One region of the Aneurinibacillus uraniidurans genome, then DNA from elsewhere that is predicted to be linked to it. Evidence: a T-box and tRNA genes for the amino acid it is inferred to sense, from the RefSeq annotation. Region 1 holds a T-box; the other regions hold tRNA genes.
What was found. A T-box is a leader RNA that pairs with one kind of tRNA and senses whether it is charged. The one in region 1 lies ahead of ileS (isoleucine--tRNA ligase), so its partner is inferred to be a tRNA-Ile.
Positions count from the first base shown of each region.

Region 2: it encodes a tRNA-Ile, which carries the amino acid that the T-box ahead of ileS (isoleucine--tRNA ligase) is inferred to sense. The anticodon was not compared.
Region 3: it encodes a tRNA-Ile, which carries the amino acid that the T-box ahead of ileS (isoleucine--tRNA ligase) is inferred to sense. The anticodon was not compared.

Region 1 is NZ_CP116902.1:2,124,486-2,143,425, reverse strand. Features, by position in the region: gene PO771_RS10735 (ABC transporter permease) at 1-925, shown strand, start outside; gene PO771_RS10730 (ABC transporter ATP-binding protein) at 919-1,686, shown strand; gene PO771_RS10725 (S-ribosylhomocysteine lyase) at 1,718-2,206, shown strand; gene PO771_RS10720 (hypothetical protein) at 2,337-2,684, shown strand; gene PO771_RS10715 (fluoride efflux transporter FluC) at 2,739-3,098, opposite strand; gene crcB (fluoride efflux transporter CrcB) at 3,101-3,499, opposite strand; gene PO771_RS10705 (copper resistance CopC family protein) at 3,526-4,014, opposite strand; gene PO771_RS10700 (SDR family oxidoreductase) at 4,199-4,969, shown strand; gene PO771_RS10695 (hypothetical protein) at 4,994-5,509, shown strand; gene PO771_RS10690 (alpha/beta fold hydrolase) at 5,506-6,555, shown strand; gene PO771_RS10685 (hypothetical protein) at 6,770-7,171, shown strand; gene PO771_RS10680 (FAD:protein FMN transferase) at 7,187-8,122, shown strand; gene PO771_RS10675 (ferric reductase-like transmembrane domain-containing protein) at 8,119-8,730, shown strand; gene PO771_RS10670 (response regulator transcription factor) at 8,733-9,404, shown strand; gene PO771_RS10665 (sensor histidine kinase) at 9,406-10,728, shown strand; gene PO771_RS10660 (DMT family transporter) at 10,791-11,144, opposite strand; gene PO771_RS10655 (DMT family transporter) at 11,162-11,482, opposite strand; gene PO771_RS10650 (TetR/AcrR family transcriptional regulator) at 11,482-12,027, opposite strand; gene PO771_RS10645 (TrmB family transcriptional regulator) at 12,174-13,004, shown strand; gene PO771_RS10640 (LysE family translocator) at 13,019-13,645, shown strand; gene PO771_RS10635 (SDR family NAD(P)-dependent oxidoreductase) at 13,823-14,596, opposite strand; T-box leader at 14,795-15,040, shown strand; gene ileS (isoleucine--tRNA ligase) at 15,094-18,195, shown strand; gene PO771_RS10625 (hypothetical protein) at 18,252-18,881, opposite strand; gene PO771_RS10620 (MFS transporter) at 18,908-18,940, opposite strand, start outside.
Region 2 is NZ_CP116902.1:532,702-536,216, forward strand. Features, by position in the region: tRNA gene PO771_RS02660 (tRNA-Asp) at 1-5, shown strand, start outside; tRNA gene PO771_RS02665 (tRNA-Thr) at 13-85, shown strand; tRNA gene PO771_RS02670 (tRNA-Tyr) at 99-183, shown strand; tRNA gene PO771_RS02675 (tRNA-Gln) at 191-265, shown strand; tRNA gene PO771_RS02680 (tRNA-Lys) at 275-350, shown strand; tRNA gene PO771_RS02685 (tRNA-Leu) at 378-460, shown strand; tRNA gene PO771_RS02690 (tRNA-Gly) at 466-538, shown strand; tRNA gene PO771_RS02695 (tRNA-Cys) at 554-625, shown strand; tRNA gene PO771_RS02700 (tRNA-Leu) at 637-721, shown strand; tRNA gene PO771_RS02705 (tRNA-Gly) at 726-799, shown strand; tRNA gene PO771_RS02710 (tRNA-Arg) at 812-888, shown strand; tRNA gene PO771_RS02715 (tRNA-Pro) at 897-973, shown strand; tRNA gene PO771_RS02720 (tRNA-Met) at 991-1,064, shown strand; tRNA gene PO771_RS02725 (tRNA-Trp) at 1,073-1,146, shown strand; tRNA gene PO771_RS02730 (tRNA-Ser) at 1,162-1,250, shown strand; tRNA gene PO771_RS02735 (tRNA-Ile) at 1,252-1,328, shown strand; tRNA gene PO771_RS02740 (tRNA-Leu) at 1,343-1,425, shown strand; gene PO771_RS02745 (hypothetical protein) at 1,592-1,864, shown strand; gene PO771_RS02750 (GNAT family N-acetyltransferase) at 2,103-2,627, shown strand; gene PO771_RS02755 (GNAT family N-acetyltransferase) at 3,025-3,501, shown strand.
Region 3 is NZ_CP116902.1:2,918,419-2,927,208, forward strand. Features, by position in the region: gene PO771_RS14580 (DUF4127 family protein) at 1-690, shown strand, start outside; gene PO771_RS14585 (hypothetical protein) at 730-1,170, opposite strand; gene PO771_RS14590 (hypothetical protein) at 1,163-1,405, opposite strand; gene PO771_RS14595 (spore coat associated protein CotJA) at 1,641-1,880, shown strand; gene PO771_RS14600 (spore coat protein CotJB) at 1,884-2,144, shown strand; gene PO771_RS14605 (manganese catalase family protein) at 2,172-2,741, shown strand; gene PO771_RS14610 (nitroreductase family protein) at 2,783-3,352, opposite strand; gene recU (Holliday junction resolvase RecU) at 3,458-4,096, shown strand; gene PO771_RS14620 (DUF309 domain-containing protein) at 4,107-4,520, shown strand; gene PO771_RS14625 (FAD-dependent oxidoreductase) at 4,727-6,019, shown strand; gene PO771_RS14630 (copper amine oxidase N-terminal domain-containing protein) at 6,159-7,709, shown strand; tRNA gene PO771_RS14635 (tRNA-Ile) at 7,836-7,908, opposite strand; tRNA gene PO771_RS14640 (tRNA-Ser) at 7,920-8,008, opposite strand; tRNA gene PO771_RS14645 (tRNA-Trp) at 8,022-8,095, opposite strand; tRNA gene PO771_RS14650 (tRNA-Met) at 8,106-8,179, opposite strand; tRNA gene PO771_RS14655 (tRNA-Arg) at 8,205-8,281, opposite strand; tRNA gene PO771_RS14660 (tRNA-Gly) at 8,294-8,367, opposite strand; tRNA gene PO771_RS14665 (tRNA-Asp) at 8,388-8,464, opposite strand; tRNA gene PO771_RS14670 (tRNA-Thr) at 8,493-8,568, opposite strand; tRNA gene PO771_RS14675 (tRNA-Val) at 8,646-8,718, opposite strand; tRNA gene PO771_RS14680 (tRNA-Glu) at 8,788-8,790, opposite strand, start outside.

The DNA.
Region 1 (18,940 bases):
CCTGTTGCCAGTTCTGTTTTTGGTTGGGACATTGCTTGTTCATATCGGTCTACCAAATAAGCAAATGGTAGGGTCAACAGGTGCCTATACAGTCCTGCTTACAGCCGTGTTACTTGTGTATAGCGGCTGGTTTGTTCTATCGATTCAATCATCAAACATCCAAAAAATCTTATTGCATCAGGCGCCAATCTCAGCATTATTTATTGTCATATTTCTAGTATGGGAAGTGCTTACCCTAAAGTTCAATATTCTTCCGCTTCCTTACTTTCCGTCTCCGGTCAAGATACTGGATGCGTTTGTAACAGATGGGGCCGTTATAGGCATTAGTGCCGCTTACTCAGCTCGCTTACTTGTGGTCGGATTCGGCATTGGGGCACTGGCTGGTGTGGCAACTGGAATTCTAATGGGATGGTATCAGCGATTTGAGTACTGGATTAATCCATTCTTCCGCTTAATCGGCCCGATTCCGTCTACGGCCTGGATTCCCATTGTGCTCGTTGTATTTCCAAGTAGTTTTACGGCCAGCATCTTTTTACTTGCTCTTGCCACGTGGTTTCCTGTTACCGTTATGACATGGTCGGGGATCTCCGGTATAAATAGATCGTTTTTTGAGGTAGCTCGAACATTAGGCGCGAATGAGCGGTACTTGATCTGGAAAGTTGCGCTTCCGGCTGCACTTCCTCACGTATTTACGGGCCTGTTTATGGGATTGGGTACATCATTCGTCACGTTAATTGTAGCGGAAATGCTCGGTGTAAAAGCAGGGCTTGGCTGGTACATTCAGTGGGCGCAGGGGTGGGGGGAGTATTACAAGTTGTATGCTGCCTTGCTCATTATGGCTCTGTTGTTCTCGGTGATTATTACCATTCTCTTTAAGGTGAAAGATCGCGTTCTAATCTGGCAGAAAGGGCTGATGAAATGGTAGCAACTGTACATCAAGGTGGAGCGATCTCTATTCAGGGGATTACCAAAACGTTTTATAATGCTACGGGAGAAACTTTCGTTGCGCTAAGTCAGGTTAGTCTTGACATAAGGGAAGGTGAATTTGTTAGTTTAATCGGTCCAAGCGGGTGCGGCAAATCGACACTGTTGCGGTTGATTGCTGGACTTGAACATCCCGATAGAGGAAGTTTACTTGTTGATGGGGAAGAAATTGACGGACCACATCACTCCCGGGGATTTATGTTTCAGGACCCAACGTTGTTTCCATGGAAAAACGTGTGGAGTAATGTAGCAACCGGACTTGAGGCGCGGGGGATTTTGCATGAGAAAAGAGCTGATGTCGACGAATTTTTACAGCTTGTTGGACTTGAGAATTTCGTCAATTCATATCCACACCAGTTATCGGGTGGGATGGCACAGCGGGCCGCATTGGCACGGGCATTGGTGAATCATCCGAAAGTGTTGCTGCTTGATGAGCCGCTTGGTGCACTCGACGCTTTTACCCGGATGAATATGCAGGATGAGATTTTGCGGATTTGGAAAGAACGAAATACAACCATGTTATTTGTCACCCATGATATTGATGAGGCGATTTATGTTAGTGATCGGGTCGTCGTGATGTCAGCACGTCCCGGGCAAATCAAGGAAGTGATTGCGATTGATCTTCCAAGACCGAGACAGCGGGATGAGGCAGCATTTGTTGCCTATCGCTCTCAGCTTCTGCACAGCTTGCATTTTGCCTAGCCATACAAATAAATAAGGAAAGGGTTATACGATGAAAACATATAAAGTAGAGTCATTTCAGCTTGACCACACACAGGTAGAAGCCCCGTACATTCGCGTAGCAGATCAAAAACACTTCGTACAGGAAGGAGAGGTTCGTTCAGAATTCGTGGTTAGCAAGTTCGACATCCGGTTTACTCAGCCAAATGTAGAGTTTCTAGCAACGGCTACTATTCATTCGCTTGAACATCTACTAGCGGAAAATATCCGTACCTACTCGGATCATGTAATAGATGTTTCACCGATGGGATGCCGAACAGGATTTTATGTCATTTTGCAGGGAGCATATACGGTAGAAGAAGTATATGAACTGTTGACGACAACACTTCGAGATGTAGTGGAAGCGAAGGAAGTTCCGGCATGCAATGAAGTCCAATGCGGAAATTATCGTGATCACGACCTGGAAGCTGCGAAGAAGGAAGCGATACGTTTTCTTAGTCATTCTAAGGAATTTTTACAGACCTTTATTCGCATCACATAAATGTCAGAATTCCTTCACATTTGACGCAGAGGATTGAAGCTGTTGTCTTGAATCTTACACTGTTTTCGTCTACAGTTATACGTAAGCATACATCCTTACGTGTATGTAAAATACGGAAAGGGTTGTTCGTATGACACAAACACATGACAGCGCACAGGAGCAGCCGGTTAATAAACCGATCCAAGCCTTGCTTTCCTTTATATTTGGCACGGGTAGCTTTATTCTTTTGCTTTTATTTTTTTCTAGTATGATTATCCGTGCGGATGGAAATGGGGTCGTTGCAGCTCAGATGGCAATGTTGTGGCTGATGCTGTCGGTTCTGTTGGCTTTGTTCGGCTTCATACTTGGGCTTCGGGCTCGCTACACGTTACAGAATAAGAAGTTCGCTACGTTCGGACTTGTTCTGTCTTGTCCAGCTCTTATTACGACAGTTCTGATGCCACTCTTTACAGTCTTTATGTATTATGTACGATCGTAACATACCAAAAAAAGCTCCCCGTTGCTGGAATGGCACGAGGAGCTTTTTGCTGTTTCAGATAAATCGGCGACCAAGCTCGAATCCGAGCGCGGCTAGTATAATGCCGCCCAGAATGCTAAGTGCTATGTAATAGAATGCTATCTTGTTTCGTTGCCTGCTACGAAGTTCTGTAATGTCGAATTGAAACGTCGAAAATGTCGTAAACGATCCAAGAAATCCGACACCCGCAAATAGAAGCAGAGGCAGGCTTGCTTCCATACCGTACAAAAGTCCAAGCAGAAATGAGCCAAGCAAATTCACGACTACTGTTCCGTATGGCAGCGGAGAGGACACAACCCGGCTGATGAAAGAAGTAAGCGCAAAGCGGCTAATGGCTCCGATAAAACTGCCCACTGCGATCCAGACGATTTCCATACCTATCCCTGCCTCTCGTGTGGCCTTGTTTCTTGTGAGCGTGCAGCAAGTCGAATGCCGAGTACAGCTGTCCCGTAGCCACCGATTAGACTGGCAATCACATAACTAAGCGCAGCAGCCATCTGCCCGCTATGCATTAGATGAAGCGTTTCGTAGCTAAACGTCGAAAACGTTGTAAATGACCCGATAAATCCGGTTCCGATAGCCGTTCGTACATGCGGATGTACAGGGAAGCGTCGGGCTGTCCATGTATAAAAGAAGGCAAGCAGAAACGAACCTGTAAGATTAATGAGAAGCGTCGCCAGTGGAAAACTTGCGACGCTTCCCTGTATCCACATTCCCACTAGATAACGGGAAAGAGCCCCGGCTATTCCGGCAATTCCTACCCAGATGTAGCTCATTTTATCCCCCTTATGTCATCTCGCATTCAGGTTGTTCGTTTTTTCACCAGCCAGAGTATACTTGCAAGTAAAAAGATGCCAATTCCACCGAGTACGAGCGGAATGTAGGCAATTGAGCTTGATGTTTGTTGAGGTTGTAATGCATCTGGCGCAGAAGGGTGGCTTGTCTTCACGTGAAAGGTAACCCCACCTTGATTATGATTATTGGCTTTGTCGATAACGGCCCACGTTATGATAATTAGCCCATTCGGCAGCGGAGTTGCTGTATGTCCGGTCATTTCGGTTCCGTTTATTTTCAGGTTCTGCACGTTGATTTGATTGCCGGCCTCATCTTGGATTTTGAAATAACTTCCTTCTTTAATCGGGGATGTAAAAGTGAGCCGAATGTCTTGCCGGTCTTGTTGAACTAGACTGCCATTGGCTGGATCTGATGTTTGTAGCTCTGTCAGGGCAAACGCAGGGAGCGGTCTGACAAACAAGCAGATTATGATAAGTAGAGCTGTGACGTATCGCATCTGAAATCTCCTTTGTATGTATGTCCTACTTCGTTTTTTATATTGTACCACGATGAGGGCAGTAGATGTAATTTCCACGTACCTTGACACATTTGGGACAGGATTACGTGCACGTATCAAGTGCTGTTTATCTATACTGTATCGAAGTCTCGTAAAAAATGATAGATAAAGGACGTGTACCATAGTGAAAGAGTTATTCAATTTAACTGGGAAAACGGCCCTTGTGACAGGTGGTGGTAGGGGCCTAGGAGAGCAGATGGTGCAGGCGTTGGCAGAAGCAGGTGCTAATATTGTGATCTGCTCGCGCAATCTGGAAGCTTGCCAGGCGGTGGTGGACCGGCTGACTGCGCGAGGCACACAGGCACTAGCACTTGCCTGCGATGCATCTGACCCAGCGATGATCCGACAAGTCGTTGATAAAGCTGTAGAACATTTTGGTCGAATCGATATTTTGGTTAACAACAGCGGCATCTCCTGGGCTGCCCCGATGCTTGCCATGCCTGTTGATAAGTGGGATAAGGTGATGAACGTGAATGTTCGGGCCGTCTTTTTATTTGCGCAGGCGGTCGCTCCTATCATGATGCAGAATGGTGGTGGCAAGATCATCAACATCGCATCCGTATCCGGGTTTGGCGGTACGCATCCAGCATTAATGGATACGATTGCCTACAACACAAGTAAGGGAGCGGTTATGACATTGACGAAAGATCTGGCTGTTAAGCTTGCTTCCTATAATATTCAGATCAATGCGATCGCTCCCGGCTTTTTCCCAACGAAAATTACACAAAAGCTGCAAGAGAACATTAGTGAGAAATTACTCGTACACATTCCAGCTAGGCGGTTCGGTGGGGAAAATGACTTGGGTGGATCTGTTATTTTCCTAGCATCTTCTGCCTCCGATTATGTGACTGGGCATGTACTAGTCGTAGATGGCGGCATGTCTGCTCTTGTATAAACCATATAGAAAGGATAAACCATCATGGAAAATGAATATTGGAAGAACATAAATCGTCTATATAACGATTTAAAGAAAACTGGAGTTATCTGGGAACAAATGGTCAACCATCTGATTCACAGTCAACTGAACAGCCCAGCTGCGGTTCAGCAGGGACGCGACTATACCGAATCTTTTATTCAAATGATGAAGCCGCTGCGCGAATCGATCGAAACCATTACGGCGCTGTTAAATATTCCGACAAAAGATGATGTGGCTCGAATCGCGAACCTTGTTATCCAGTTGGAGGAGAAGCTGGACGCTATCGAAGATCAATTGGCCCTGCGTACGTCCACAGCCAAACCACATGCTCGAATGACCTCACGCCGAACCACCTCGCGTCGGACACGTCAAAGACAGCAGCCGATATCGACTGAGAAAACAGAGAAAACAGCTTCACCGACTGCCACATCTATGCTTGCTAAAATAATGGAAATGGGCACATTCGACGCAAAGCCAACTGCGGCCAAGCGGATGCGTTTTTTGGGAGTAAATAAATGATGAGTCAGGAGCAAGAGCTGCGCCGTTGGTCTAATTTCGTTAGTATCTGGCATACTCCTGTGCCAGAGATTGGCGGAACACCGCGCGCAGCGATCTGGAAGAAAAACAAAGCAACTTTGTGGCATTATCCAGCTGTAAAGCGCAAGTATGCTGTTCCACTGTTTCTTGTATATTCACTTGTGAACCAGCCGTATATTCTTGATCTAGCTCCGGGCTCAAGCATGATTGAATCGTATGTACAAAACGGCTTTGATGTGTACTTGCTGGACTTTGGTATTCCAGGCTATGAAGACAAAGACATTACACTTACCGATTATATTATCGGCTATATTCAAAAAGGGGTACGTCGCGCACTGCGTCACTCCGGGGCAGAAGAAATGACAGTGATTGGGTATTGTCTTGGTGGTACATTGGCTGCTATCTACACCGCGATTGCCGAAGAGCCAATTCGCAATCTGATTTTATCCGTGACGCCGCTAGACTTTAGCATTGTACCTGTGCTAGACAACTGGGTAGCTGCACTTAAGGAAGAGGACGCTCCGATCAAAGAATTTCTTGAGCTGTATGGTATTTTGCCGGCTCGGATGATGGAAGCATCCATGCGCGTGGTGACCTCGCCGGTATATGTTAGTCCATACTTGTCGCTCTTAGCTCGTGGATATGATGATGCTTATGTGGCACGCTGGCGCCGTTTTAATCAATGGACGAAAGATCATATTCCATTTGCTGGAGCTGCTCTCCTGCAAACAATACAGGATTTCGGGCGCGACAATAAGTTGATCAACGGCGGATTGGTCATAGGGGGAAAACCGGTTCATCTTGCATCGATTCGCGCGAATCTGTTGGTCATCACCAGCAGCAATGACCGTCTTGTGCCGCCTGAGCAAAGTCGCCCGATTATGGACATGGCCGCAAGCCTCGATAAAACATTCCGGGTTAATACAGGTGGTCATGTCATGTTTACGGCGAATGGTGGGTTGCCAGAAGATCTGGCAGAATGGTTACCGGAGCGGTCGAAGCCAGTAAGATCGGAGGGGAAAAGATGACGCAAGGACAGCAAACAACTTCATCTCCGTATGAGGAGTCGTGGATGGCGTATGCAGGCATGGCCGTGATTGTATACCGAAGTTTTTTTATACCAAAGTAATGCGTGATAAAACGTAAGGGGCGAATTTAGATCGCCTCTTTTTTCATTTTGTTTTCAGGAAAGCACGTTATGATAGCTACTAGTGAAAAACAAACGGAGGGGAAAACAAAAATATGGCAAAACATACGTTGACGAAATGGGTAATCAGTCTCTCCAGCGTGGTAGCATTTACCGGCTTTGTTGGCCTTTCCAAACAAGCAGATGCGACGAAAGCAGCCACGCAATCTGCTGAAGTTCAGATGCAGCCGATCACACCAGCTGCACAGCAGCCTGTTTCCAAACTAGTCCAACCTGAGACCGTAAAGACAGATAGCCAAGCGAATAAAGAAGAGAAGCATCATAAACGAAAATATGAACAGCATAACGAGGACGACGATAAAGCGTATGACGATGGGGACCATGAGGAAAAAACAGTTGTACAAAAGTCCACGAAACACCGCTCAACTGCACAACGTTCATCGTATGCTGAACAGGAAACAGCGAAAAAACCAGCAGCTCGTTCCCGTGCTTCTTAAGTAGGAGGGCTGAATATGTACACATTTCGGGCGATGAACACGACTTTTGGTACGGTTGGACTTGATCTGGCTTCCCATGAGAAAACAGAACAGCTTATCTATACACTTGAAAAGAAACTCAGTCGCTTTCAGTCGACCAGTGAGCTTACAGCGTTAAATCAGGCTGCGGGTCAGCCGCATCGTGTGTCGCCCTTACTGTATGGGCTTCTCAGCCTTGCACATACGTACCACTGGGAAACCGACGGACTATTTAATCCTTATCTAGGAGATGTTTTGTGCGCACTTGGATACGATAAGAGCTTTGAAACACTTTCTACTTATTCGCAATCATTCTCGTTCCCGCAATCGCAGCAGCCTGCTTGCCTACATAAATCGCCGCTTGTGCTTGATGCGTCCGAGCAGACCGCTTTTCTACGGGCAGGGGTACAGGTTGATCTTGGCGGCATCGCTAAAGGATGGAGTGCGGATGAAGTACAACGCAGATTACTGGCATCCGGCATTTCATCCGGTCTGATTGATGCTGGTGGTGATATTGCGGTATGGGGCACAAATGAGGGGGAGCCATGGGGCATCAGCATCGCAAATCCGTTCCATGTGGATGAGGATGTAGCGGTGTTGTGGTTTCATCGAGATGCAGGGATTGCGACAAGCAGTTCCATAAAACGCAGCTGGCAGCTGACTGATGGCACACGCGCGCACCATATTATTGACCCGCGCAGGTGCATGCCTGCCACATCTGATCTTGTACAAGTTACAGTTCTCGCACCTGATACGGTAACCGCAGATGTATATGCCAAAACCTTGCTGATTCGCGGATCAAAAGAAGGAGAGCGTTGGATGCGGGAGAACAAACCAGAGCTTGGTTATATCTTTGTAACGCAAAGCGAAACGATCATATTCGGAGGGAATCTGGCTGATTATTGCACCGAATGGGAGGAAGTGAAAGAATGACAACTTTACTAGATTCGATTCAAGCTTTTTTCTCTGTCTGGCATACAGTACGGGGGGCGGGGCTGACTGCTTATATTCTACTGTTTCTCGCTGTCAGTGTCGGGCTTGTTCAAAGCCTGCCTGTTACACCACCGCGCATCCGACCTTTTCTTATGGCTACCCACACGACAGCCGGGTGGCTTGGATTGTTGTTTGGGCTTGTACACGGACTTGTGCTGCGATTTGATAACTATATTGGATACAGCTGGGCCGATATTTTTATCCCATTCTCGTCTGCGCATAAATCCATTGCGACATCAGCTGGAATCATCGGGTTTTATGTAATGCTCATCATCATGGCCAGCTCAGATTGGCGGAAGTATGTTAACCGCAAAATTTGGCGCTTGCTTCACATGATGGCGTACCCGGCGTATCTGCTGGCCTTGTACCATGGGCTTGTACTAGGAACAGATACGCAGCTGGCATCCATTCGATTGCTGTATGTATGTACAAGTGTGATTGCGATTGCACTTTTCATCATTCGCCTGGTAGTTTCGATCCGCCCCCTTTCTTTTTCTCGTCCCGTGGTGGACAATAGAAAGAAACCGCATGGAATGAAAGAAGGGTAAGAATGTACGTACTTGTTGCCGAAGATGATCAGAAGTTAGGCAAACTGATTACACATATGTTAAAAAAAGAAGCGCATACGGTCGATTGGTTCGATTCTGGTCACGATGTAGTGGAGAGTGTCCAAGCTTCCGCATACGATGCGGTTATTCTCGACTGGATGATGCCGGGTGAGGATGGTGTCAGCATCTGCCGCCGCCTGCGGGCGGCTGGCTATACAGGTGGGATTTTACTGTTAACCGCACGGGATGAACTTGATGATCGGGTGTGCGGACTTGATGCCGGGGCAGACGACTATTTGGTAAAGCCGTTTGAATTTGCGGAGCTTCTTGCCCGCGTTCGGGCGCTGGCCCGTCGTACGCGCACACCACTGGTAGCTGATACAATTGAGGCGGGGGGACTCGTGCTTCACTGCACGGAGCATACGCTGCGACAAAACGACACGGTCATTCAGCTTACGCCACGTGAATTTCAATTGATGGAACTTTTGCTGCGCAACCGGGGACAGGTTGTACCGCGTGATGTGATTCTGGAGCGCATATGGGGATATGACGCGGATATTAGCAGCAATACGCTCGATGCATTTGTTCGCCTGCTGCGCAAAAAAATTGACACATCCGGTAGTCACAAGTTGATTCAGAACGTACGCGGCATTGGCTATCGGCTCGAGGTATAACATGTTTACGAAAATCCGCAACCGTTTGACGCTATTGTTTAGCATATGTATGATGCTATTTTTACTTCTGTTTATCATCAGCAGCTATTTTTTGCTATCGCTAGGCGTATATCAAGATAGCAAAACGATGGTACAGAATGTAATCGCACATGAGTGGGAAGATCATCGGGATGACATAAAGCGTCCGCCACGACATGAGCAAGCTGAAAAGGAAACCGAGCATAATCAGCATGATGAAGCTTTTTATTACATTGTGGATCGGAACGGCCAAGTAATAGATGAGCATGAGTCATTTCCAGAGCTGCATGCGGCCATTCTCGAGCGCGTAAAAGGATGGAAGCCGCGGCCTGGAGAAACGCGAACGGAAATATTTTATGTCCAAAATCACAAACCTGTGCGTCTGATGCTTGCCGGGCAAATGTTTGATGGGAAAAAGCCGAATCTCCAGGTGATTTATGCAGGCATTGATATTACGCAGCAGCATGACGCACTTGAGCGTATTATCGTGACTCAAGTCGCGGCAGCTGTCGTTTTCCTTGCCTTATCGTCGTTGCTTGCTTATTACATGGCAAACCGGGCCATGCGCCCTATTATGCGTTCCTTTGCTCGGCAGCGTGAGTTCGTGGCCGACGCCTCTCATGAGCTGCGCACGCCGCTTAGTGTGCTTCATTCCTCGATTGAAGTAGTCGAATCGGAGGAAGATGCGCGAATGTCTGAGTTTTCCCGGCAGATTTTGCATGATGCAAAGGATGAGGTACGAATGATGACTAGCCTTGTCGGTGATCTGCTTACACTCGCCCGAGCTGATTCGGGCGTTCTGGAAGTGAATCGACAGTCTTTTGATTTAGTTGACATGTCTAATCAGCTTGCTCGTACGTTCCAGCCTGTACTGGCTCGGCGTAATCAAACCTTTACGCTGCATGTCCCGGAAACATTGCCGGTGTATGCAGATGCGGAGCGCATTAAGCAGTTGCTCTACATTCTGCTTGAGAATGCGGGCAAGTATACACCGAACGGCGGACGTATTACGCTGGAAGTTGGTATGGAACGGAAAGGGAAAGAAGAGCATATCCGACTTGCGGTACAGGATACAGGCATTGGCATTCCCCCTGAGCAGCAAGCTCGTATTTTTGACCGTTTTTATCGGGTAGATAAAGGACGTTCGCGGCAGATGGGCGGCACCGGGCTCGGGCTTGCGATTGCAGAGTGGATTGTACAGGCACATGGCGGGACCATTCACCTGCAAAGTACGGTGGGTGTCGGGAGTACGTTTACTGTACTTTTGCCGACAACTATAGATAAAGCAAAACGAAACGAATCGTAGCATCATAATAGGAGCTATCCCTATCCGTCATAGTACGACGAGTAGAGATGGCTCCATTTACGTTACGATGGGTCTTGTAGAGGTTGGGACTCTACTTCGACTTTGGATTTGTTAATCATAATAATCCCGATGATAATCAAACAGAGGGCCACAATTTTTAATACACTTACATTCTCGTGAAATAGGATGACCCCGATGATAGCCGTTAACGCGGTTCCGACACCGGACCAGGTCGCATAGGCGGATGATAAAGCAATGCTTTTGAGCGATAAGCTTAAGAACAAGAATGAGGCGACCAGACCAATGAGTACGCCTATACTCGGTCCTAGTAAGGAAAAGCCCTGTGATAATTTGAGCATGGTTGATCCGAAAGCTTCGCATACGATAGCAAGTGCTAAATATAAGATTCCTCGCATGATCGTTCTCCTCTGCATTATTTTGCTAGGTTTAATAAGACGAGACCAAGCACTAAGACCCCGATTCCGATAAACCCCTGCTTGCTTATTTTTTCTTGAAAGAACCGGATTCCTACAAGTACAGTCAAAATCGTCCCGACACCACTCCAAACCGCATACACAAAACCTAAAGGAAGACCCTGCAGCGTGATGGAAAGGAAATAAAAGGCGAGAGCATATCCGGCAATAACTCCTACAACAGGGAAAAAGCGAGTAAAGCCATGTGACATCTTTAACATAGTTGATCCGAAAACTTCAGAAATAATCGCGATTCCTAACAAAAAATAGACCATCTGCATTATTCGCCTTTCTCTATTTTTTCAAAGAGGTACTGCATCACACTTTGTTGCTCTTCTGGTGTTAATGGATCGAGCGCAAACATTTTGGAAAACCAAAGTCCGTCACATACAAGACGCACAATGAGAGCCAGCTCGGGCTTTACATCTTCTTGGCGTAGTGCGCGTCCCCATTCTTCATACACGTCTCTCCATGCGGATAACAATTCATGATTCGTAGCCATCGCAGCTAAAATGCCGGTGTTCGTATCTAAATAATTACAATCCGAAAGATCGGTGAGAGTAGCCGAAGCATAGGCACGAATAAACGCTCCTCTGCCTGCTGGGGCCTTGTCTTGCTCCCGCTCGATTTCTTGCTGAAAACGGGTGATCACTTGATGATTCATAGCGGTAATAAGCGCTTGTTTATTCGGGAAGTGGTACATCAATCCCCCTTTGCTTACACCTGCTTCTGCAGCGACAGCATCAAGCGTCAATTTATCTAATCCTTTTAAGGCAATAACCCGGGAGGCGGCTTCTAAAAGTTCTTCTCGTTTAAATGCGGTCAATTCACTCATCCTTCCTACTGTACCGACTAGTCGGTTTTTTGGAAATTATAGTGTGGAAAAAATAAATTGTCAATATCGCGTATCTTGAATCAGACTTGAAATAATCTCCACATCCCATTATAGTAGTCATATATATAACTACTATAATGGAGGGTATGATGGATAGACTGATTGACTACTTAATGAAAATTGGATTTTCAAAATATGAAAGTCAAGCATACTTGGCACTTCTGAGGCAATCACCTAGCACTGGTTATGAATTAAGCAAACAAAGTGGGGTTCCTAGATCCATGATTTACCAAACTATTAATAAGCTTATTTCTCATGGTGCGATTAACGAGCTGCGTTCTGATCCGGTAACATACACGCCTGTACCACCCAAAGAATTCCTTGGACGTTTACGAGATGAAAAAGATCGAACATTCAGTTACCTGGAGGAAAACTTACAGACGCTTGAACATCCTCCTGATGCGCACGTCATTCGTCATATTAAAGAAAGAGGCCCTGTCATCGATAAAATAAACGCCTTACTTTCAAAAGCTCGGCATGAAGTTTGGCTTTCCTTATGGGAGTCTGAAGTAGATGAAATTCAACCATTTGCGAAAAAAGCAGTAGATTCGGGCGTACAGCTATATTCGCTTTTGTTTAATTGTGAATCTGCCAGTCATTTTGGTACGACATTTTATCATCATCCTTCAACAGCTGCGATCGAGGAGCAGCGTATGGGACAGAGATTAACGGTTGCTGTTTGTGATAATGAAGAAGTGATGATAGCCGGGTTTTCTAAAGAAATGATGCCGGTTGCCTTACATACGGAGGACCCGATGTTAGTATTGCTTGCGAAAGAATACATTCGGCACGATATTATGATGAAAGTGATGGCAGAGAAGTGGGGGATAGAACATATAGAGCGGATTTGGAAGGGCAACCCTGATCTTTTGTACATTGTCACGAACCAGATGTTGAATAGAGAGTAAAGTAGGAGGCGGTTGTGTTGTTTGTTGAGGTGTTTATCATTGGAATTCTAGCTGCTTTATCACCAGGCCCTGACTTTTTTATCGTCATGAAAAATAGCCTGGGATTTGGCTGTCGTATAGGGATTGCTACTGCACTTGGCGTTGCTTTTGCTTTGGTTATTCATATTACGTATACGGTTTTAGGTTTTACGTATATCATGGAAAAAGTTCCAAGTCTATTTACCGCGATAAAACTTGTCGGTTCGCTTTATTTAGCATGGCTTGGATGGCAAGCGATCCGGTCTGTGCCGCAGCATGGACACGACCAAGCAAATCATCAAAAAGTAAACGACAATAAAACATTTATGCAAGGATTTCGTGAAGGATTTTTCTGTAATGTTTTGAATCCAAAAGCGGCGCTATTTTTTCTGAGCGTTTTTTCGCAATTTATTTCAGCCGATACGGGAAACTGGGTTCGTTGGGTGTATGGGTCGGAAATTATCGTAGCTGTTGGATCATGGTTTGTGCTTTTATCTGTTATCATTTCCTATCGAAAGTTTAGAGAGTTTTACGATCGATACAATTATTGGTTTGATCGATGCTTAGGTAGTATTTTACTTTATTTTGCAGTTGTTATCGTTGTGTCGACAATAAAATCATAGACGTACAATTATATGGTTTTTGAAAAACTGAGTAGTTCGGATAAAAAGTTCTTTCTACCATGTGAAGCTGGGAAAAGAAGCAAAATAGTCCCTATCTTATGAAAGAATAGGGACTAATCCAATTGCGGTTATTTTCCAACTCAAGCATAGCTTTCGTATTTAACTTGTCCTAGGTTTTTAATAATAAACGGTATTCCCTATACCACCGGTTACCGAAATGACATCACCAGTAATCGCTGCCGACAAAGGTGAAGCTAGGAAGGTAACGACATAAGCAATTTCCTCCGCTGTAATCAAGCGGTTGAGCGGACTCATTTCTGCTGCCCTGCGTAAAGCCTCCTCATTAGTGAATCGTTCCCTATTCGTTTCCGTATCGACAATCCCTGGGTAAATAGCATTGACGTTAATGCCATGCTTTCCTAATTCTAATGATGCGGATTTTGTTAAATGGACAACAGATGCATTACGCGGACCGGAACTAAAATAATTGCCGCCTATTCTAGCAGCCAGACCACTTATATTGATGATACGCCCCCAATTATTTTCTATCATATAAGGAGCAACTGCTCGCATACAACGAAAATAGCCCATATACTTTTCTTCAAAATCTTTCAAAATAAGTTCATCTTTAATGTGGTTAAAATCTTCGGGCTCTCCGCCACCAACACGGGCGCCGCTGTTGATCAGAATATCAATACTACCCATCGCTGCTGCTGATTTTTCAACTAAGTTTAGGATAGAGTCAGGATTCGAAGTATCTGCCACGATCGGATAGATATTTCTTTTTGTTTCCTGAGCTAATTCCTCTGCAGTGATCTTTAGCGAGGATTCGTTTCTAGAACAAATCGTACAATCTACACCTTCCAGAGCCAGCTGACGGGCAATAGCTTTACCAATTCCACGGCTTCCTCCTGTAATAAGTGCTTTTTTTCCAGATAACTTTAAGTCCATAAGTAAGCCTCCATTTTGATTCAACACGTGATATGACCAAATTAGAAAGGTATTTTCAGGATTTTTTATGATTATTAACTTACTTTATACATAATGATTATACTTGTGAATTATAGTTGGATCAATTTTGTGATTGTTTTTTATTTGGGATTTGACAAGTCGCTCGATACTGAATAGAATGTTCTGTAACAAAAGCACACAAATTCGATGACGAGAACAAGTACGTTGTGAGTCTGTTCCCCAGAGAGCCGGTCGTTGCTGAAAGCCGGTGTTCAGTTCACAGCCGAATATCCTCTCCGAGAAGTCAAGCTGAATACGAGTAAGCTTGAACGGGATTCTACCGTTAAAAAGAACGCGTATGATTGTACGTTGCTGAGTGCTATTGATGAACGGTTTGTCATCGATAGAAGCCAGGGTGGTACCGCGGGTGAACCCGTCCCTAGTCATAGGGGCGGGTTTTTTGTGTGCTTTGTAATCCCAAAAAGGAGTGGTATCACATGAAAGAGGTCAATGTAAAAGAGTCAGCCACAGGGCGAGAACAGCGGATTCATGAGCAATGGAAAGAACAAAACACCTTTCAACAATCGATTCAAAATCGGGAAGGGAAACCATCCTTCGTATTTTATGAAGGGCCGCCAACAGCAAACGGGCTTCCTCATGTCGGGCATGCATTAGGGCGAACCATTAAAGATGTAGTGGCGCGCTACAAAACGATGACAGGTCATCAAGTCATCCGCAAAGCTGGCTGGGATACGCATGGATTACCGGTTGAGCTTGGTGTAGAAAAGCAGCTCGGCATCTCGGGTAAGCATGAAATCGAGAACTATGGAGTCGAAGCGTTTATTGAGAAATGCAAGGAGAGTGTATTCACGTACGAGAAGCAATGGCGTGATTTTACCGAGCAAATCGGATACTGGGTAGATATGGATAACCCATATATCACGCTGGATAATGCGTATATCGAAAGCGTTTGGAACATTCTTGGAACCTTGCATGAGCGAGGCTTATTATATAAAGGGCACCGAGTATCTCCGTATTGCCCAAGCTGCCAAACGTCTCTTAGCTCGCATGAAGTGGCACAAGGCTATAAGAACGTCAAAGATTTAACGGCTACTGCTAAATTTAGAGTGAAAGACCGCAAGAATGAGTATTTTTTAGGCTGGACGACAACACCATGGACACTTCCGGCAAATGTAGCGCTAGCTGTTCATCCTGATCTGGAGTACGTACGAGTCAAAGAAGGAGACTGCATTTATATTGTTGCGAAGGCACGAGCTGAACAAGTTTTACAGCAGGAATATACGGTATTATCCGAGCACAAAGGAAAGGAACTAGCAGGTCTTGCTTATGTACCGCCATTTGACTTTGTTAATGTGGAAAAAGGACATCAAGTAGTAACGGCTGATTATGTCACAGAACAAAGCGGTACTGGCATCGTTCATATTGCGCCAGCGTACGGAGAAGATGACTACAAAGTGATTCGCGAGAATGGCTTTTCTTTCGTAAATGTAGTGGATGGAAAGGGAAGATACACGAGCGAAGTCCCTTTATTCCAGGGCCGGTTTGTAAAAGACTGTGATGTCGATATCATTCGTTATTTAGCAGATAAAGGTCTGCTGTACCATAAAGAAAAACACGAGCACAGCTACCCACATTGCTGGCGCTGTGATGCACCATTGCTGTACTATGCAAATGAGAGCTGGTTCATTCAAACAACCGCTGTAAAAGAGCAATTCATCCAGAATAACGAAGGCGTAACATGGTATCCCGATCATATTAAGCACGGGCGATTCGGAAACTTCCTGGAAAACATGGTCGACTGGAACATTAGTCGAAACAGATACTGGGGAACACCGCTCAATGTGTGGCAATGCCAGGCGTGTGATCATCAATACGCCCCGAAAAGCATACAGGAGCTGCAAGATCATGCGACTCATCCGGTTACAGAGTCCATTGAATTGCACAAGCCATACGTCGATGAAATCAAACTGTGCTGTACGAAGTGCGGTGCTGCGATGACGCGTACCCCGGAAGTGATTGACGTGTGGTTTGATAGTGGATCAATGCCGTTTGCACAGTATCACTATCCATTTGCAAACAAAGCGCAATTCGAGAAACAATTTCCGGCTGATGTTGTGATCGAAGGGATTGACCAGACACGCGGCTGGTTTTATAGCCTGCTGGCTGTATCTACACTCTTTACCGGAAAAGCGCCGTATAAGCGTGTGCTATCACTTGGTCACATATTAGATGAGAACGGCCAGAAAATGTCCAAGAGTAAAGGAAATGCCTTGGAACCAGCTGACTTAATCCGGAAGTTTGGCGCAGACGCATTACGGTGGGCGCTGCTAGCAGATAGCGCACCGTGGAATCCGAAACGGTTTTCTGAACGCGTCGTACAGGAAGCAAAGTCCAAAGTCATTGATACGATTGTAAATGTATACGGGTTTTATGTGTTATATGCAAACCTAGACGAGTATCAACCAGATAAGAAATATAAGCAAGCTCGGACTAAACTGGATGAATGGATTTTGTCCCGTTTACACAGCACGATCAAACGAGTTAGAGAAAGCCTGGAGGATTATCAATTTACGAGTGCAGCACGGGAAATCGCCACATTCGTAGAGGAGCTGAGTAACTGGTATGTTCGTCGTTCACGGGACCGTTTCTGGTCGCAAGGGATGAGCGAGGAAAAAGCGGCGGCGTATGCAACGTTGCATGAGGTACTCGTAAAAACAAGTCAGTTGTTAGCGCCTTTTACACCTTTCATAGCTGAAGATATGTATACCAATCTCGAAGGCGGAAGTGTTCATCTAACTGACTATCCGGATTATAATGAAGCAAAAATTAATGCGAAGCTTGAAGAAGAGATGAATGCGGTATTGCAGGTTGTGGAAGTCGGGCGCAGTATCCGAAATACCGCTTCCTTAAAAGTTAAGCAGCCATTAGCGAGTCTGTCACTAATCGTAACGCACAACCAGGACATTCAGTGGGATGCTTATGGTGACATTATAAAAGAAGAATTAAACGTAAAAGCATTTCATGTTATCCAAAACGATGAGAACTTCGTGTCGTATAAGCTAAAATTGGATTTCAAAAAAGCAGGTCCGAAGTTTGGAGCGGAGACCAATCAGGTGAATCAGTGGCTGCAAAGTCTAACGAATACACAAGCTAAATCGTTTGTGGATAGGGGAGAAGCTAATTTTCAAACGCCTGCTGGTACGACACTTACAATCACCGCAGAAGATGTACAGATTGAAAAAGTTCCACACAAAGGATTTGCTGTCGCATCAAGCGGACCATATACCGTTATTCTTGATACGATGCTAACAGAAGAACTTGTTCAGGAAGGACTGGTTCGTGAATTACTTCGTGCGATTCAAGAATACCGCAAGAAATTACAGTTACCGGTTAACTTACGGATTGATATCGAGATGAGCATGGATGAGGAAATGAAGCAAGTCGTGGTACGCTACGAGAGTCTCTTGCAGGAAAACCTGCTTATGAATTCGTTACGTGTATGTAATGAGCTAGTGACAGGGGAACAAGTAAAAGTAGGAAGTAAGCTTGTTACGGTTCGAATTGTAAACCATTCATAATTGAAAACAACTTAGAAACAGATGAATACAAGTGGGAAAAAGCAGGGAGCGACCAATCAGCTTCCTGCTTCTTCACATTTTTTTGCCCTTTTCTTTGAGTCTTTTACTAAATGGTATAAGTCCAGTTTCCAAACATTTTGTTCCCTTTTTAATCCGTAATTTACAACCCGTGTTGTAGTCCCATACGTAATTTTAATTTGGACCACAAGGCTGTCCTTTTTTCTTGTTTCCTCATCTACTGAAATGGAGTCATAAAATCGATATGCTAAATAATCTTCGTTTAAATATTCAGATAAGTAATGGTCGTATTCATCTTTGAATCTATCAAGAGAAGGAAGTTGACCATTATTGTAAGTTAGCGCATATATTTTATCAGTTTCATGTTTCAATACTAAGTTCATATAGAGTAAGACAATCTGTTCTGGTGTGAAATCTGTTAAATGATCGAGATTACCATCCTCTAGAAATTGGTTGTACGTCTCTAGTTTATCTTTTGGTAATTGTTCAAGATAGGTAAAATCATGTTTTCGATCGACAGAGGTATTTACTGAACTGTTTTTATCGCTTTTCTTTTGACTGTCTTTAGTTTCGCTTTTTATCTCTTTGTCATTCGTTTTATTAACTGGAGTACACCCAGTTGTTAGTAAAAAAACACTCGATAACATGATTGGAACTATTCGTTTCAAATTAGCTTCCCCTTTTTGCATGAGTTTTAAAGTGATTTAGAAACAGATAGAGCATCATT
Region 2 (3,515 bases), 1.6 Mb from region 1:
CGCCATGAATAAGCCGGTGTAGCTCAACTGGTAGAGCACCTGACTTGTAATCAGGGGGTTGAGGGTTCAAGTCCTTTCGCCGGCATTTAAATAAATATGGAGGGGTAGCGAAGTGGCTAAACGCGGCGGACTGTAAATCCGCTCCCTGTGGGTTCGGCGGTTCGAATCCGTCCCCCTCCACCAGTTTTATTGGGGTATAGCCAAGCGGTAAGGCAACGGACTTTGACTCCGTCACTCCCTGGTTCGAATCCAGGTACCCCAGCCATTTTATAGCGAGCCATTAGCTCAGTTGGTAGAGCACCTGACTTTTAATCAGGGTGTCACTGGTTCGAGTCCAGTATGGCTCACCATTTATCCATATGCGGTAAATGAATTATGCGGGTGTGGCGGAATTGGCAGACGCACTAGACTTAGGATCTAGCGCTTCGGCGTGGGGGTTCAAGTCCCTCCACCCGCACCATACATGCGGACATAGCTCAGTTGGTAGAGCACGACCTTGCCAAGGTCGGGGTCGCGAGTTCGAGTCTCGTTGTCCGCTTTTCTTGGTATTTCTGGAGGTATAGCCAAGTGGTAAGGCCAAGGTCTGCAAAACCTTTATTCCCCGGTTCAAATCCGGGTACCTCCTGTACATCTTATGCCGATGTGGCGGAATTGGCAGACGCGCACGACTCAAAATCGTGTTCCTTCTGGAGTGTCGGTTCGACCCCGACCATCGGTACCATATTGCGGGTGTAGTTCAATGGTAGAACATCAGCCTTCCAAGCTGAATACGTGGGTTCGATTCCCATCACCCGCTCCATCAAGTTCATATGTGCCCGTAGCTCAATCGGATAGAGTGTCTGACTACGAATCAGAAGGTTGGGAGTTCGAGTCTCTCCGGGCACGCCATAGTATGTCGGGAAGTAGCTCAGCTTGGTAGAGTACCTGGTTTGGGACCAGGGTGTCGCAGGTTCGAATCCTGTCTTCCCGACCATTTTTATGTCTACATATGGCGGTGTAGCTCAGCTGGCTAGAGCGTACGGTTCATACCCGTAAGGTCGGGGGTTCGATCCCCTCCGCCGCTACTTTATATAGGGGCATAGTTTAACGGTAGAACAGAGGTCTCCAAAACCTCCAGTGTGGGTTCGATTCCTACTGCCCCTGCCAGTTTTTCATACATGTGGAGGGATACCGAAGTGGTCATAACGGGGCGGTCTTGAAAACCGTTAGGGTGCAAGCCCACGCGGGTTCGAATCCTGCTCCCTCCGCCATGGGCCTATAGCTCAGTTGGTTAGAGCGCACGCCTGATAAGCGTGAGGTCGGCTGTTCGAGTCAGCCTAGGCCCACCATTTATATAGATTTTGCGGTCGTGGTGGAATTGGCAGACACGCTATCTTGAGGGGGTAGTGATCCATGATCGTGCGAGTTCGAGTCTCGCCGACCGCATCATATAAAGGCAAAAGTAACATAGCCCTGTGGTTCTCTATTAGATTGAGAGCACAGGGCTATGTTTGTATTATTTCACGCTAGTACAAAAAAGTTTCTTGATCTTTGTTACTTTTTAAAAATATGATGACAGTAGAATTGAATGATAGGTATAGGTGGGACGGATGTGTTAAGTGAAGTAATATTGGAATTGGTGTCAACACAGCAAAAAGACCCATATGCACTGATATGGAGAAGGCTATTTGTTATTCTATATAAAATAAAGCGTAATGCTGATTTAAAGGGAGATACGGTGACCTTATATCAAGTGAATGGGTATGACATGATCTACACACCTGATGAAAGAAAGTTTAAATTGCAAGCAGAAGGTATCACCTTTAATTTAAAAATTGATGAACTTGTTACGGGAATATGTGAAGGAAGGTTCTTACCTTCTTAAATTAAAGATAATAAGAAATAAAAGATGAGTAGGGTTATCCTGTAAGCAGTTGGTCGAATCGCTTGTGGGATACCCCTTTTTTAAATTTATCTATTGGATATAGTATCCACATCGCGTTCTTTTTTCGATGAGCTTCCTTTTATCTACTTACATCAACCCAATGTTCAGAAAATGTTCAGGACCGTTTGATAAGATGAAATTATGATTGTAAGAGTTCGAGGCTGGAGGTGAAAGTAGCTTGATTCATACACGCAATGTGACTGCCTATGATACATCCTTCCTTTATCAAGCCTATAAGGAGGCAAGAGAGAAGGAACTTTCACAAATGGGATGGGATGCAGAAGAGCAGGAAGGACTTCTTCGTGTGCAGTTCGACATGCAGAGACGTTCGTATGCGCTTCAGCATCTAGCGGCTGATCATAACATTATCTTGCTTGATACGGTGCGCATCGGTCAGATTATGACCAAAATCACGGATCGTTCTATCTGGATTATTGATGTTTCTTTGCTTGCAGAATACCAAAATAAAGGGATTGGTACGCGTTTGATTCATGATATTCAAGCGAGAGCAGAAGAGACGGGGAAGGCTGTACGTTTACATGTACTGCATAACAATCCAGCGCAATGTTTGTATGAACGACTTGGGTTTTATAGGGTAGGGGAGAAGTTTCCTTATGTTGCTATGGAATGGCTGCATAATCAAACAACAAGAGCAAGTAGAAAGGAAGAAGAGGTTCCACTTATGTTTGGTGACATGAAATGAGTGATGTTTGAACGGTATCAAACTGTTTATCTTCATCCTTGTGGAAAGAAACGAAGACATTGTCATGCTTCTTGGCCGTACACTCCAAACAATCTGTAGCTATTTAAAGTTTATCGAGAAAAAGGACTGGTAGGGCTTGAACTTCGACATTATCCTCTACATCACTAATGCAAGTTGTAAAAAAGAGTTTATCTCGAGAGAAGAAGTTGCGGCGATTGTTCAGCAACTTCTCCAAAAGTCTGAATTAATCAACTAAAGATCAAGAGAAAAAAAGGAAGAGGGTTATCCTGCAAGCAGCTCGTTCAGTAGCTTGTGGGATACCCTTTTTTGCATTTTATCTATCTGAATGTAGTCATTCACATCGCGTTCTTTGTTAGAGGATGGAGGTGAAAATAGCTTGATTCATACACGCAATGCGACTGCTGCTGATGCTTCTTTCCTTTATCAAGTCTATAAGGAGACAAGAGAGAAGGAACTTGTACAAGTAGGCTGGGGTGAGGAAGAACTGGAAGTATTTCTTCGTATGCAGTTTGCTATGCAGAGACGTTCGTACGAGCTTCAGCATCGAACAGCCAATCATAACATTATTCTGCTTGGTACGGTGCGTATCGGTCAGATTATGACTGAAGTCACAAATCAAGTCACAAATCAAGTCATATGGTTTATTGATGTGTCTTTACTTGCCGAATATCAAAATAAAGGAATTGGCACACGTTTGATTCACGATATTCAAGCGAGAGCAGAGGAGGCTGGGAAGGTTGTGCATCTACATGTACTGCATAACAATCTAGCGCAGCGTTTGTATGAGCGACTCGGATTTTATAGGATAGGGGAGAAATTTCCTTATATTGCTATGGAGTGGAAGCCTACCTGAAAAATCATTATGAA
Region 3 (8,790 bases), 790 kb from region 1:
CCATCGCACTATACACTTACGTATTCGCACCACGCCGCCAGAGATAAGGCGCTCACATACGATGGTGTACCATTAGCAGAAATGATCGCATCAAAAATCGCTTTTCTTCAACCGAGTCATCCGCGCTCCCCCGAACAGCGTCTCAGTATATACATTCATTCCGGTGAAGAAGAACTCGATACTGTAGCGGACTGGTCACGCCAACATGCAGGCACCATTCGGGGGCTAGCTGACGTATCCTATCTGTGGTTCCCGGATACCGACTTTATGGAAGCGTACATAAGGCAGAAGCTATCTGGACAGTTTGAAAGCTACGCATCGTGGAATACAGGTGGGAATACAATCGGACTTCTGCTGGCTCATATGGAGATGATTCGGGGAGAACCTGTCTGGAATACCGCGCATGAAGAATGGATGGCCCTGCGCTATGCAGAAGATTATTACTACAATGCAGTGAAGCGCCCACAGTATGTGCACCGTTATGATCAGGCTCGCAAGCTTGACCCCAAGGAAGAGGCAATCGTTACCGCACCTATGCCGACCGAAGCGAATCGTCTCCTTTCCTCCCTCTCTTATGTAACCCGCACACAAGCAGGGATGCAGCAGGCTCCGATCCGTTTCCGTGTCGAGAAAGCAACTCTGCCCTGGAACCGTATTTTTGAGATTTCTTACACGCTAAAACGAAAATAACAAAAAATAAGGAGAGGCGGGCTAAAAGCTCGCTTCTCCTTATTTTTGTACTTTTTTGTGCGCCAGTAAAGCCGCAATCTCTTTAATTGTCATATCACTATTTACTTCATACGTGCCGGATCGCACGGAACCCATCCAGCTCATGTCATTTAAATATTTCACCAAATACTTCTTATTCTCAATGATTTTATTTTCCTCAAGCTTAGCCGCTGCATCTTCCGGACTCATGCCTTTCCCGATGACGAGCGTCATGTTATAAGTTGGCTTCGCCATTGATGTAGATGTGCCGGATTGTGGTTCTGGCATATCAATTTTCTTGATCGCTGTTGGAGACGCTGCTGCGTCACTCGTACTGTCTGCTTTTGCCTCTGGTGCATTCGATGCCGTGCCGTAATAAGTAAGCGACAGTACGCCTGTAGCAACAATCACACCCGCTGCAAATCCCCGGATTGTATTTTTAGAAATGGCGATCTTACGCACCTTCTTTTTGCTCCTTCAGATCTTCTTTCGCACGGCGTGTTTCGGTTGCTTTACGGCTTGTCTGTGGCTTCATCGTTTTTTGTGCCTTTTGTACCTGGTGAATCTCCTGCAGGATTTGAATCGATAAGTTTTCCATTTTCACTTCTAGTTGAGTTACCTGGTCCTTCTCTTTATAGAATGAATAGACGAGAAGGCCAATGCTTCCTAGAAGCAGGGCAATAATTGCATATTCCATGTCCTGATTCCTCCTTATATATGTACACAACCACTTCACGTTCGTTTCTTCTGCCTTTTCATTTATACCATACTGATGTAAAAATTCAAGCAAGTAAATCGACAGCAATCTAGCATATACAGCAAGAAAACATATGAAAATTGTCGAAAATCAGCGAATAGCCTACTTCACAAAAAAAGTACTAAGACATGCAAGTTTGCTGTACATATAGGAAAGATTGAACAAACGAGAGGAGATGGATGACGTGCATACGTTTCGTAAGACGTATACCGTATATAACAGTCCGTTTAACCCTTGTCCCCCGATGACAATCCGAACATACGAAACACCACCTCAACTGTACATGACATTCCAGCCACCGGGACTCCCCCAGTTCTCTCCGGCTCAAGCTTTTCACCACGGTACATTATGGCCGGCTCTTTTTGCGCCATATGAGAGCCCGCATAAGTCTGGTAAACGGGAGGAGGCTGACTAAATAATGCAAGAAAACGAAAAAAAATACTATGAGCTGCTTCATGAGCTTCAAGAAACGGATTTTATTATCGTAGAATTAAACCTCTACCTCGACACACATCCAAACGATCAGGCAGCCATTGCTCAGTACAATGAATACGTGCAAAAAAGCATGCATCTGAAAAAGCAATTTGAATGTCTGTTCGGGCCTCTTACAAGCTTCGGATATAGCCTGTCACCTACTCCATTTATGTGGAAAGACCAACCGTGGCCATGGCAAGTATGACTACTTATTCGAAGGAGGGGATCCATTGTGTGGATATATGAAAAAAAACTACAACACCCGGTTCGTGTCAGCAAATGTGACCCACGTATGGCCAAGTTTTTGGTTGAACAATACGGTGGTGCAGACGGTGAACTAGCTGCCGCACTCCGCTACCTCAACCAGCGCTACACGGTCCCACCTAAAATCATCGGGCTTCTCAATGACATCGGCACCGAAGAACTCGCCCACCTCGAAATGATTGCGACTATGGTATATAAGCTAACCAAGGATGCCACCCCCGATCAGATGAAAGAGGCCGGTCTAGGCGAGCATTATGCCAATCATGACAAAGCACTGTTTTATACGAATGCATCAGGTGTACCTTTTACCGTCTCCTATATCGCGGCCAAAGGCGATCCAATCGCGGACCTGTACGAAGATATTGCAGCTGAGGAAAAAGCGCGTGCGACTTATCAGTGGCTCATTGACCTGACAGATGATGTAGATTTAAAGGACTCTCTTACGTTCCTGCGTGAACGGGAGATTATTCACTCGATGCGCTTCCGGGAAGCGGTCGAGATTCTCAAGGAAGAACGAGCACAAAAGAAAGTTTTCTAGACGAAAAAGCGGACAGATGATTCCTGTCCGCTTTCTTCATGTTATGAAGTAAACCATTCTATTTTTGTTTCCAGGTTCATACGAATACCGGTTCGCTCCATCTGCGGACGTCCGATATACAGAAGCGCCACCATCTCATCGTGGGTTCCAAGCCCGAATTCTTCTTTCATTCGTACATCATAACATGGTGCACCCGTACGCCAGATTGCGCCATATCCAAGCGCATGCGCAGCCAACAGCATATTTTGTACGCATGCAGATGTAGCGGCTACCTCTTCCCTTATCATCACACGTTCCCCTTCTGTTGGTACGCAAGCAACCGCAATGACTAGCGGCGCACGGTAGGCTTTCTGAATGCCTTTCTCCCGCAGTTTAGCCGCTTCTTCTCCTTCTGCTCCCTTGTCCTCAATCGAGATACGGGCGTATGCTTCGCCAAGACGGTTCCGTCCTTCTCCCGTCATGACGAAAAATTTCCACGGCTGTGTATTATGATGACTCGGTGCCCAATGCCCCGCATCCAGAATCTGCATAATATGTTCACGCGGCACCGGTTCATCCGTGACCTTTCCAATCGTACGGCGTGTTTTAATGAGTTCTAACAGATTATCCATTTCATTTCCTCCTTGTCTTATAGACCTGTCTTGTTATTATACGGTATCGAAAACGTTTCGCATCTGATAAGATACATAACGAAGAGGTGAACACTCGTGAGAAAGATCCACTATCCAAACGGGAAACAGAAACTGACTGATTCGATGGTCTCTTCTGCACCGGAACGCATGAAAGCAAGTGAATTCCTCGCTATGATGCAGACAAAGCAGCAAGGGGCTGCCAATCGAGGAATGACACTTGAGGAAGAGGTAAATGAAAGCAACCAATATTATGTGGCACACGAAATGGCCGCTGTTCATAAAAAACCGACACCGCTCCAAATTGTAAAAGTCGATTATCCATCTCGCTCTGCTGCGGTCATCCGGGAAGCCTATTTCCGCCAGCCATCCACGACAGATTACAACGGTGTATACCGGGGGCGTTATATCGATTTTGAAGCGAAAGAAACGCGCAATCATACGTCGCTTCCGCTAAAAAATTTTCATGAGCATCAAATTAGCCACATGCGCCTCGTACATAAACAGGACGGAATCGCCTTTACAATCATACGCTTCACAACGCAGGATGAGACGTATGTACTGGATGCTTCCCACGTCATCCGTTTCTGGGACGATGCCCATCAGGCAAATGGGCGTAAATCTATTCCGTATGCGTATATCGCTGAACACGGTCACCGCATCCCGGAAAGCTTTCGACCTCGTCTTGATTATTTATCGGTTATTGACCGTTGCTACTTCAACTAAGGAGCCTATGATGTACGATCGCTTATATGTTGAATACGTGTACTATTTTAATGTAGAAAAAGATTATTATGAGTGCCACGAAGTAATGGAAGAGTACTGGATGCAAGAAGGTCGTAACAAACTCCTACAAGCACTATTACAAATTGCTGTCGCACTGCACCACTTTCGCAACAACAATGTCGAGGGTGCGATTCTTCTGTTTGAAGCAGCTTTAGCAAAATCCACTACCCCATGGCATGGCAAGCTAGGCATTGATGATCACAAGCTGTTCGCAGAAGCTGCACAATACGCAGCAAAACTGTACCGCTATAAAGAGAGTCCTTTTCCGTTTTATCCACTTACCCTCTTGATTACGGACCCAGATCTGGCGACAGCAGTAGCTTCCTGTGTTCCCTCTGGTGTAGCTGAGGATGATAAGTTTTAGTGTTACGTTTATGAGCGCAATTACGCGCTCTTTTTTTATGAATATGAAGGTTGACAATATCTTATCACCTACATATAATGAAATCGTAAGTTATTGATAACGATTTTAAATTAATATCAAATAGAAACAAAGAGTGACTACACCATTCATCTTTTTACGATTCATGCAAATAATAGAATGACTACGATACGATCAGGAGGAAATATATGACGGAGTCCAATGTAATTGTATACACAAGCCACGGCTGTCCCTACTGCAAAAAAGTAAAAGAACAACTGAATGCATGGGGCATTTCTTACGAAGAACGCAACGTATCAGAGAATAAGGAGTACTTCGACCAGCTACAACAGAAGAAAATTTTTGGTACGCCTGCTACCTACATCAATGGCAAACTCGTTCTTGGCTTTCAGGAGCCGAAAATGCGCAAGCTACTTGAGCTTCCTGATGATTACGAAGGTCCAGTCCCTAATACTGCAGCAGCTCAAAATGAATCTCCTGCCGCTCCATCAGATGGTCAAGCGGAAGGAATTTTTAAATCCGTTGATAAAAGTATTCTCAATGAAGTGTACGATCTTGTCACCATCGGGGGTGGACCGGCAGGCGCATCGGCAGCCGTATACGCAGCTCGTGGTCGTCTAAAAACTCTCGTGATTGACAAGGCGCCATCAGCCGGTACACTTGCAATTACGCATAAAATTGCTAACTATCCAGGTGTTAAAGAAGAGCTGACGGGTCTTGAACTGCTTCAGCGCATGCAAGAACAGGCACATGATTTTGGCGCGACATTTGTGCGTACGAACGTCCTGTCTGTTGATTTCTCCGATCCAGAAATCAAAAAACTTGAAGTCCCAGAGGGCACAATTAAAGCAAAAAGTATATTTATCGCCGTTGGTGCCAAAGCTCCATCAAGCAAAATTAAAGGCGAAGAAGAATTTACAGGCCGTGGGGTAAGCTACTGCTCAACATGTGACGCTGCTTTCTTCCAGGAGCGTACGGTTATCGTTACAGGTGACAATGAAGAAGCGGTGCATGAGGCAGAAACCCTGTCCAAATTCTGCAAGGAAGTACGCTTCCTCATCCCGACAGGCAATCTAAAAGGTGACGTTGATCTATCCAAACTTGAGTCTAGCGATAACGTCAAAATTTATAAAAAATATCGCGTCAAAGAAATCATTGGCGAAAACAATGTAGAAAAGGCCGTTATTCAGAACGATCAGCAAGAGCTGGAAACGTGGGATGTCGATGGTATCTTCCTATATCTCGCCGGTATGAAACCAGGTACCGACTTTCTGAAGGATGCCGTCAAACGCGATGCGGAAGGCTACATTGAAGTAAATGAATCTCTGCAAACGAGCGTAGACGGCGTATTCGCAGGCGGGGACGCTCGTCGTACCCCGATCAAGCAGGCTGTTCTATCTGCCGCTGATGGGGCGATTGCCGCACTTGGAGCCGATAAGCATGTAAACAAACGCGCTCAGCTCCGTCCACAGTACAGCTAACTCATTTTTCTACTCTCCCTTCGAGCGCTCTCAAACGTTGTATCATGACGATTGAGAGCGCTTTTTTCGTTGTTAAAATTTTCATAATCCATTATGATGAGAGAATAAAAGAAAAAATTCCCTTAAATGGAGGAGAAAGATGCGACATTACAAACAATGGGGACTAGCTTTTTTAGTACTTATCCTTACTTTGCTCTCTGGCTGTTCCGGGGATGCTCTCACCCTGCGCAACGCTTTTGTGAAAGCGGCTTCCCAACCAAACTATGATTTTCAAAGCACAATTCGGATGACAAGCAAGGATGCAGACATTATGCTAAAGCTTGCCCATATGAGGAAGCCAACCGATAAAGAACTTCAGGATGCAGAGGAATTTCTTAAAACGATGCGTGAAGGAATTACACTCAAAGGCTCTCAGTATGACCGTCAACATGCGAGCATGACCATGACGTTAAATCATGACAGCCTTCTTCGTAAGGAGAAATTATGGACAGGCGACCAAAATGCATCGCTTACCGTTCTACTTTCTCCAAAGGCTGCTTATGTTAAAACTCCTCTGGACTCTAAGTACCTGTTTGCCTCTCTTGCACCGCAAACATCTGAAATCAATCCAGAGGCGCTTGCCGAATTTCAAAAGCGTATGAATGAGCTGACCGTTGCTTTTATTCAAGAATATAGTGAAAAGCATAGCTATAACTTACCTCATATTCAGAACAAAGGAAATGTGTCAGTCACACTGCCGAACGGACAGTCTACGACAGCTTCTCATATTTCTGTTACGTTAAATATCGAAGAACTTACAGCTTTATTTTATAGCATCGCAAAAGATGCAGCAGATGATCCAAAAGTACGTACGTTCCTGCTAAACATCGTCCAAGAAATGAATAAAATCGATCCAAGCCTTGCTTCCAAAAATGACATTTCAGAAGACATTTTGGCACAAAATTTCGCCGAGGCACTTAAAGAAATTAAACAAATGGAAAAGCAATACCCACCGAAAAAGGTTGCAGAAATGGCACGTGAACAGGGTCTGCAATCATTTTCTCTCACACTCGACTATTTTGTAGATGCTAACAACCTTCCTGTTCGTTCCATTGGTAAGCTCGATTTTATGTTTAAAGATAAAGATGGAACACTGCCTGGAGCAATCCAATTGAATGTAGAGATTGATGAATACATGTGGAATTTCGGAAAAGTTACACCTATCGTCTATCCTGCAAATACAGAAACAGTAAATTTCGAAGACTTAACAAAAAATCACAAGCTGCTCAGCGCCTTTCATCCACAAGGTTTTCTACATGCGATACTGAAAGACGCCATTAGTGAAACAAAGCATCTGTATGTAACTCCTCTTTCTTCTGTAGATTCTTCTAATCATTACTACTATGAGAATAAACAGCTGTATCTTCCGCTGCGCTATACAGCAGAAACAGTGAATGCAGAAGTAAACTTTGATCCCGTCTCTCAGCTTGTAATGATTAAAAAGGGAGATCATACGTACAAAATAAAAGCAGGAAGCAAGCAAGTTCTTAAAGAAGATGGTACTTCTGCCTCTATGCCTGCTGCGGCCTCTGAAAAGAATGATAGCCTATATGTGCCCGCCTCTTTCTTTGAGACATTTTTAGATGCTCCTTATAGTATTACCGATGATACTGGCAACGATCTTTTACTTACCTTTACACTAAACATGTAATAAAAATAGCCGCTGTTCCTTTATAGGAAACAGCGGCTATTTTTCATCTTCTTTGTTAAACAGAAAAACACCATACTTCCAAAATATATTCCCTGGAAAATGGTGTCTGTTTTTGTAAAGCAAAAATGGGCCCTGCAGGACTCGAACCTGCGACCAATCGGTTATGAGCCGACCGCTCTACCAGCTGAGCTAAGGGCCCTTATTCAGGAATGGCGGAGGGAGCAGGATTCGAACCCGCGTGGGCTTGCACCCTAACGGTTTTCAAGACCGCCCCGTTATGACCACTTCGGTATCCCTCCGCAAGTATAAAAATGGCAGGGGCAGTAGGAATCGAACCCACACTGGAGGTTTTGGAGACCTCTGTTCTACCGTTAAACTATGCCCCTGTAATGAAAGTAGCGGCAGAGGGGATCGAACCCCCGACCTTACGGGTATGAACCGTACGCTCTAGCCAGCTGAGCTACGCCGCCAAATTATCTTATTCAAAAAATATAATGGCGTGCCCGGAGAGACTCGAACTCCCAACCTTCTGATTCGTAGTCAGACACTCTATCCGATTGAGCTACGGGCACATAGTAATACTATGGAGCGGGTGATGGGAATCGAACCCACGTATTCAGCTTGGAAGGCTGATGTTCTACCATTGAACTACACCCGCATATTACCTTATTGAATAAATGGCGGAGCCGACGGGACTCGAACCCGCGACCTCCGGAGTGACAGTCCAGCGTGAACTCCAACTTCACCACGGCTCCGCATTACATAAATCACTATTTTAAAAAATGGTGCCGGCGAAAGGACTTGAACCCTCAACCCCCTGATTACAAGTCAGGTGCTCTACCAGTTGAGCTACACCGGCGACGTACAGGATGTACTAGGTTCTGCGTTAGGCACAGGACGTGCCTGCTCTTAGCAGAACTTCCTTTAGAATAAGGATGGAGGATGACGGGATCGAACCGCCGACCCTCTGCTTGTAAGGCAGATGCTCTCCCAGCTGAGCTAATCCTCCGACGTACAAGGATGTACTAGGTTCTGCGTCGCGACAGGACGTCGCGACTTTAGCAGAACTTCCTTGAAATGA